2 regions of the Spirillospora sp. NPDC127506 genome follow, and region 2 is predicted to be linked to the other one. Evidence: riboswitches for the same ligand, from Rfam matches in the RefSeq annotation. Region 2 holds a riboswitch; the other holds the start of a gene.
What was found. Region 2 has a riboswitch for glycine ahead of gcvP (aminomethyl-transferring glycine dehydrogenase). Riboswitches for the same ligand answer to the same signal wherever they lie in the genome.
Positions count from the first base shown of each region.

Region 1: it holds a riboswitch for glycine, as region 2 does, so the genes downstream of both, gcvT (glycine cleavage system aminomethyltransferase GcvT) here and gcvP (aminomethyl-transferring glycine dehydrogenase) in region 2, are expected to answer to the same signal.

Region 1 covers NZ_JBEORG010000001.1:309,658-313,056, reverse strand. The annotation lists gene ABTW95_RS01510 (M50 family metallopeptidase) at 1-1,118, opposite strand, end outside; gene ABTW95_RS01505 (hypothetical protein) at 1,351-1,707, shown strand; glycine riboswitch at 1,757-1,852, shown strand; glycine riboswitch at 1,857-1,942, shown strand; gene gcvT (glycine cleavage system aminomethyltransferase GcvT) at 2,014-3,153, shown strand; gene gcvH (glycine cleavage system protein GcvH) at 3,169-3,399, shown strand, end outside.
Region 2 covers NZ_JBEORG010000035.1:6,170-9,568, reverse strand. The annotation lists gene gcvP (aminomethyl-transferring glycine dehydrogenase) at 1-1,524, opposite strand, end outside; glycine riboswitch at 1,584-1,694, opposite strand; glycine riboswitch at 1,695-1,789, opposite strand; gene ABTW95_RS27440 (lysylphosphatidylglycerol synthase transmembrane domain-containing protein) at 2,084-3,399, shown strand, end outside.

The DNA.
Region 1 (3,399 bases), on a different contig from region 2:
GCGATGTGGCCGCCGTCCAGCGGGAGCAGCGGGACGAGGTTGAACAGCCCGACCGCGAGGTTCAGCGACCCGAGCAGCATCACGAAGAACGACACCTTCTCGGCGCCGGTGTAGTCGTGGGACGCGGCGACCTCGCCGCCGATCCGGCTGACGCCGACGACGCCGACCGGCCCGTTCGGGTCGCGCTTCTCGTCGCCGAACGCGGCGTTCCAGACGCCGACCATCTTCTGCGGCATCCGGAAGAGCGCGCCCGCGGTGCGCGCGGTCAGGTCGGTCATCGTGCTCGCGACCGCGCCCGGCCCCTGCCGCTCCATCGCCTGCGCCGGCGTGATGCCGAGGAACCCGACGTTGACGATCTTGTCGGGGTCGTCCAGGTCGTGCATCTGGTTGCGGGTGATCGGCACGTCGAGCCGCAGGTTCCGCCCGCCGCGCTCGACGGTCATCGGGACGGTCCTGCCGCCGCTGTCGCGGATCAGCACCCGCAGCTCGTCGTAGTCGTCGATCTTCTTGCCGCCGAACGACACGATACGGTCGCCGGCCTTCAGCCCGACCTGCGCGGCCGGGGTGGGGGCGGCGTTCGCCGGGCAGTCCTTCAGCTGCGACTGGCTGGCGGGCACCATGCAGTCGTGGACCTGCTCGATCACCGGCTGCGGCTGCTTGACGCCGATCCCCATCAGCAGGATCGCGAAGAACATCACCGCGAGCACCAGGTTCATCGCGGGGCCGCCGAACATGATGAGCATCTTCTGCCACCACTTCTTGGCGTAGAACACGCGGTCCTCGTCGCCCGGCCTGATCTCCTCCATCGCGGCGCCGCGGGCCGACTCGATGAGCCCCTGCCACGGGCCGGTGCTGACCTGCCGCACCTGCCCGGGGGCGTCGCCCTTGCGCGGCGGCAGCATCCCGATCATGCGGATGTAGCCGCCGAGCGGGATCCACTTGACGCCGTACTCGGTCTCGCCCTTGCGCCTGGACCACATCGTCGGCCCGAACCCGACCATGAACTGGGTCGTCCGCACCTTGAAGAGCTTGGCGAAGGAGAAATGCCCGAGCTCGTGCAGCGCGATGGACACCAGCAGGCCGAAGAACAGGATCAGCATTCCCGCCAGGTAGACCATCCGGCGTGCCCTTCAACTCGTGCGCCCGCGCTCACCGCGGGTGATCTCGGGTGACCAACTCAGGGTACGTTACGGAACCCGATCCGGTTTAAGTCAACCGAGACTGCGCGGACGCCCGTTTGATGCGAGTTGCTAAACCGGGCCCGCGGCATTGGCACGCGCCGCGATATCCGCGCGCCGCCCCGCCCGCGCATCATGGGCCGGTCCCGTCCCCGGTGCACGGAGGTCCACCTTGAAGCTCGGTCATGTGGCGGTGCTGGCGCTCGTGCTGGCGCTCAGCGGATGCGGCGGCTCCGGCGACGGCGGCTCCGGCGACGGCGGCTCCGGCGACGGCAAAGGCGCACCGCCCTCGCCCGCGGCCTCGGCACCGGCGTCGGCGCCGTCCGGCGCGCCCGGGAAAGGCGGCGCGCCGACGCCCGGACCGTCCAGCGCGGCCGAGAGGTTCAACGACTGCATGCACCGCCAGGGCGTGAAACTGCCGAGCCCGAACCCGTCGACGACGCCCGGCAAGGCGGAGCTGGAGAAGATGAAGGCGGCCCTGCGGGCGTGCGTGAGGTCGCTGTCCGCGTCGCCGTCGCCGGCGGGCTGACGGCGGGTGGTCGCGGGGCAGGGCCGCTGCTAGATTTGCGGTCAGCCGTTGATCCCGTGCGGGAGAGTCCCACGCAGCCGGCGTGGGGCGCCGAAGGAGCAAATCCTCCCCGGAACCTCTCAGGCCCACGGACCGCACGGGCCAGGCGACCTCTGGAAAGCGGGGACCCGGTCCCCCGCCGAAGGTGAAAGCCCGCGTGCAGGCGGGTGAAGCTCTCAGGCGCAGATGACAGAGGGGGAGGCACCGAGACGCCCGGTGCGCGAGTGGGACGATGGACCACGCGCCCGTGACGAAGGAGCCGAACCGATGTCCGCCGAGTCAAAGTCCGCCGAGCCGAAGACCACCCCGCTGCACGAGGTCCACCGGGACCTCGGCGCGAACATGGTCGACTTCGCCGGCTACCTGATGCCGCTGCGCTACAGGAGCGAGACGGCCGAGCACGAGGCCGTCCGCACCGGCGCCGGGCTGTTCGACCTGTCGCACATGGGGGAGATCTTCGTGTCCGGGCCGGGCGCCGGGGCGGCCCTCGACTACGCGCTGGTCGGGAACCTGTCCCCGATGGCGGTCGGCAAGGCCCGCTACACGATGCTCTGCGCGCCGGACGGCGGCGTCCTCGACGACCTGATCGTGTACCGGCTCGCCGACCGGGAGGCGGCGGGAGGCGGCCGCGGGGGCGAAGCGCAGACCTGGATGGTCGTCGCGAACGCCGCGAACACCGCCGTCGTCCGGGACGCGCTGACCGAGCGGGCGGCGGGCTTCGAGGCGGTCGTCGACGACCGCTCCGACGCCTACGCGCTGATCGCCCTGCAGGGCCCGCGCTCGCAGGAGATCCTCGAACGGTTCACCGAGGCGACGCTCGCCGGCCTCAGGTACTACGCGATCCTGGCGGACCGGGTCGCGGGCGTCGACGCGCTGGTCGCCCGCACCGGGTACACGGGCGAGGACGGCTTCGAGCTGTTCGTGGACGCCTCCGACGCGGTCCCGCTGTGGCGGGCGCTCGCCGCGGTGGACGGGGTCGTCCCGGCGGGGCTCGCGGCGCGCGACTCGCTGCGCCTGGAAGCGGGCATGCCGCTGTACGGCAACGAGCTGACCGCCGAGACCAACCCGTTCGAGGCGGGCCTCGGCCGGGTCGTGAAGCTGGACAAGCCCGTCGATTTCGTGGGCAAGGCGGCCCTGGCGGCGCAGGCGCAGACCCCGCCGGGCCGTAGGCTCGTGGGACTGGCCGCGCGCGGGCGTCGCGCGCCGCGGAAGGGGTACCAGGTCGTCACGTCCGGCGGCACGCCGTGCGGGGTGGTGACGAGCGGCGCCCCTTCGCCCACACTGGGCAAGCCGATCGCCCTGGCCTACCTCGACAGCGGCGTCGAGGAGTCGGGCCTGGCCGTGGACGTCCGCGGCCGGCACGAGCCGGTGGACGTGGTCGACCTGCCGTTCTACAAGCGTCCCTGAAAGAGAGAGAACATCGTGAGCGTTCCGGAGCAGCTCCGCTACAGCGAAGAGCACGAGTGGGTGTCCGGCCTCGGCGGCGAGGACGGCATCGTCACCGTCGGCATCACGGCGCACGCCGCCGACGCGCTCGGCGAGATCGTCTACCTCGAGCTGCAGCCGTCCGAGGGCGACACCGTCGAGGCGGGCGAGCCCTGCGGCGAGGTCGAGTCGACCAAGTCGGTGAGCGACCTGTACTCCCCGGTCAGC
Region 2 (3,399 bases):
CGTGCAGGAGCCGAGCGGGATCATGGACCGGTCGAGCGCGACGTCCTTGTCCTGGAGGCGGCGCAGGTAGCGCAGCATCGCGGTCTCGGAGCGGTGCGCGTGGAAGACCGGGTGGGTGAGGTAGGGGCTCTCGCGGCGCAGCGCGTCCGGGATCGCCTCGGCGGCGTCGCCGGCGGGGGCGGCGCCGAACGCGTCGAGGACGGCGGCGACGTGCTCGGGCAGCGTGGTCTCGTCGCAGGCGACGCCGACGCGGTCGGGGCCGTCCTGGCGCAGGTTGATCCCGCGCTCGCGGGCCGCGGCGACGACCTCGGCGGCCCGTCCGGGCACGCGGGCGAGGACGGTGTCGAAGAACGCGCCGTGCACGACCTCGACGCCGGCGGCGCGCAGCCCGGCGGCGATCTCGGCGGCGCGGCGGTGCGCGCGCTGCGCTATCGCGGCCAGCCCCTCGGGGCCGTGGTAGACGGCGTACATGCCCGCCATCACGGCGAGGAGGACCTGGGCGGTGCAGATGTTGCTGGTGGCCTTCTCGCGGCGGATGTGCTGCTCGCGGGTCTGCAGCGCCAGCCGGTAGGCGGTCGCGCCGTCGGCGTCGACGGACACGCCGACGAGGCGTCCGGGCAGCTGCCGCTGGATGCCCTCGCCGACCGCCATGTAGCCGGCGTGCGGGCCGCCGAAGCCGTAGGGGACGCCGAACCGCTGCGCGGAGCCCACGGCGATGTCGGCGCCGGACTCGCCCGGCGGGCGCAGCAGCGTCAGCGCCAGCAGGTCGGCGGCCACGACCGCCTTCGCGCCGCGCTCGTGCGCCTGCGCGATGACCGGCGCCAGGTCGCGGACGGCCCCGGACGCGCCCGGGTACTGCAGCAGGACGCCGAAGAAGTCGCCGTCCGGCAGCCCCTCGGACAGGTCTGCGGTCACCACCTCGATGCCCAGCGGGACCGCCCGGGTCCGGATGACCTCGGCGGTCTGCGGGAGCGCGTCGGCGTCGACGAGGAACGTCCCGGGCTCCTTGCGCTTGGACACGCGGTGCGCGAGGGCCATCGCCTCGGCGGCGGCGGTGCCCTCGTCCAGCAGGGAGGCGTTCGCGACGGGCAGCCCGGTCAGGTCGGCGACCACGGTCTGGAAGTTCAGCAGCGCCTCGAGCCGGCCCTGCGAGATCTCCGGCTGGTAGGGCGTGTAGGCGGTGTACCAGCCGGGGTTCTCCAGGACGTTCCGCATGATCACGCCGGGGGTGGTCGTCCCGTGGTAGCCGAGGCCGATCATGGACGTCAGCACGGTGTTGCGGGACGCCAGCTCGCGGAGCCGGTCCAGCGCGGCGGACTCGCTGAGCGCGGGCGGCAGGTCCAGCGGGCGGCCGGTGCGGATCGCGGCGGGGACCGCGGCGTCGATCAGCGCCTCGGCGCCGGAGTAGCCGATGGCGGCCAGCATCCGGGCGTGGTCGTCCGGGCCGGGGCCGATGTGCCGGTCGGCGAACACGGCGCGCGGCCGCTGCGGCGCGGCCACGGGGGCGAAGAACTGGGCGGTCATGGAGAGCCTCCTGGCTGCTGCGGTCGCTCAGGTCCGCCGCCGGCGCGGGCCGGCGGCAGGTCTCCCCCTCTGTCATCGGCACCTGAGAGCTTCACCCGCGCGGCGGGATTTCCCCTTCGGTGAGCCGCCTTCCCCGCCCGCGGGGATCGACGCCTGCTTTCCAGAGGTGCCTCGCCCGAGCGGTCCTTTTGCCTGAGAGGTTCCGGGGAGGTTGCCCCTTCGGCGCCCCGCGCTGGCTGCACGGGGTCTCTCCCGCCCAGGGTCGACGGCATGTCCTCACGAAACCCTACCCAAAGCCGGGTCCTTGCGGTCGTCCCGGGCCCCGGCGGGTGGGGGCGTCCCCCGCGCGGACACGGGTGCCGTCCCCACCGCCCCGGGTGGTACCGGCCGGTACGATGTGCTCACTCACCTGGGACAAGACGGACCTCGGGCCACGGGGACGGAGATGGGGCTGCGAGGTGCACGCGCGACCGGCCGGGGGCCGGGACGGCACTCGACGCCGCGCCCCGGATTCTGGGACGCTGATCACGATGGCGGACGGTCAGGGCGGCGGTACGGCGTGACACAGACCCACGACGGCACGGTGCGCCCGCGGCACGGCGCGACCGCCGGCGTGCCCGTCGACGAGCCCGCCCAGCCCGACCGGATCCGCCGGCCGTCCGACGCGATCAGGTTCGCGGCGTCGGTGGTGGGGCTGGCGGCGGTGATGCTGCTGGTGTCGATCGCGCAGCAGACCACGCACGGCCTGCAGACCGACATCGCGGAGGGCACCGCGCACGCGCCGCGGCTGCTGCTGACGCTGGCGACGCTGGTGTCGAGCTTCGGGGTGCTGGCGGTGCCGATCGCGTTCGCCGTCGAGCGGCTGTTCCGCAAGGACGGGACGCGCGTCGCGATCGCGCTGCTCGCCGCCGTGATCGCGTTCGGGATCACGGTGGGCCTGGACGACCTGGTGGTGCGGGCGGCGCCGGGCGGCGTGCTCGACTCGCTGATCTGGGGCGGCACCGAGACCGCGCCCGTGCACACCGACATCGCGCCCGTGATCGCGTTCGTGAGCGCGGTCGGGATGGCGGGCCGCGCCCGTTGGCAGGCCGCGACCTGGACCATGATCGGGCTGGCGGCGCTGACCGGGCTCACCGCGTCCTACGCCTCCGTCGCCGCGCTCGCCGCCACCTACTGCCTCGGCCGCGCCATCGGGCACGGCACGCTGTACGCGGTCGGCACGCCGAACCCGCGGCCGGCGGGCCGGGCGGTGGTGGCGTCGCTGGAGCGGCTCGGGCTGCGGCCGAAGCGGGGCGCGCGGCTCGACGAGCCCTCCGACGACACCGAGGACGGGCGCCGCTACGGCGTCGTCCTCGCGCCCGGCGGCGGCGGGTACGGCGCCCGCCCGCCCGCCTGCCGGGGCGTCCACGGCGACTGGGACCTGGAGGTCCGGGTCCTGGACCGCGACCAGCAGACCGCCGGGCTGCTGTACCGGATCTGGCGGCTGCTGCGGCTGCGCGGCGCCACGAGCGGGCGGACGCTGCGGTCGCTGCGCCGGTCGCTGGAGCAGGAGTCGCTGATGGCGTACGCGGTGGACGCGGCGGGCGCCCGCACCCCGCGGCTGGCCGGCACCTGCGAGGTCGGCACGGAGGCGGCGCTGCTGGCCTACGAGCACGTGCCGGGGCGGCGGCTCGGCGACGTCCCCGACGAGGAGGTCACCGACGAGCTGCTCACCGACATATGGCGGCAGTTCCGGGCGATGCAGGGGGGCCGGCTCGCGCACCGGCGGCTGCAGGACGGGGCGCTGCTGATCGGCGAGGACGGCCTCGCCTACGTGACCGACCTGCGCGCCGGGGAGACGGCGGCGGGCGATCTGGCGCTGCGGCTCGATCTGGC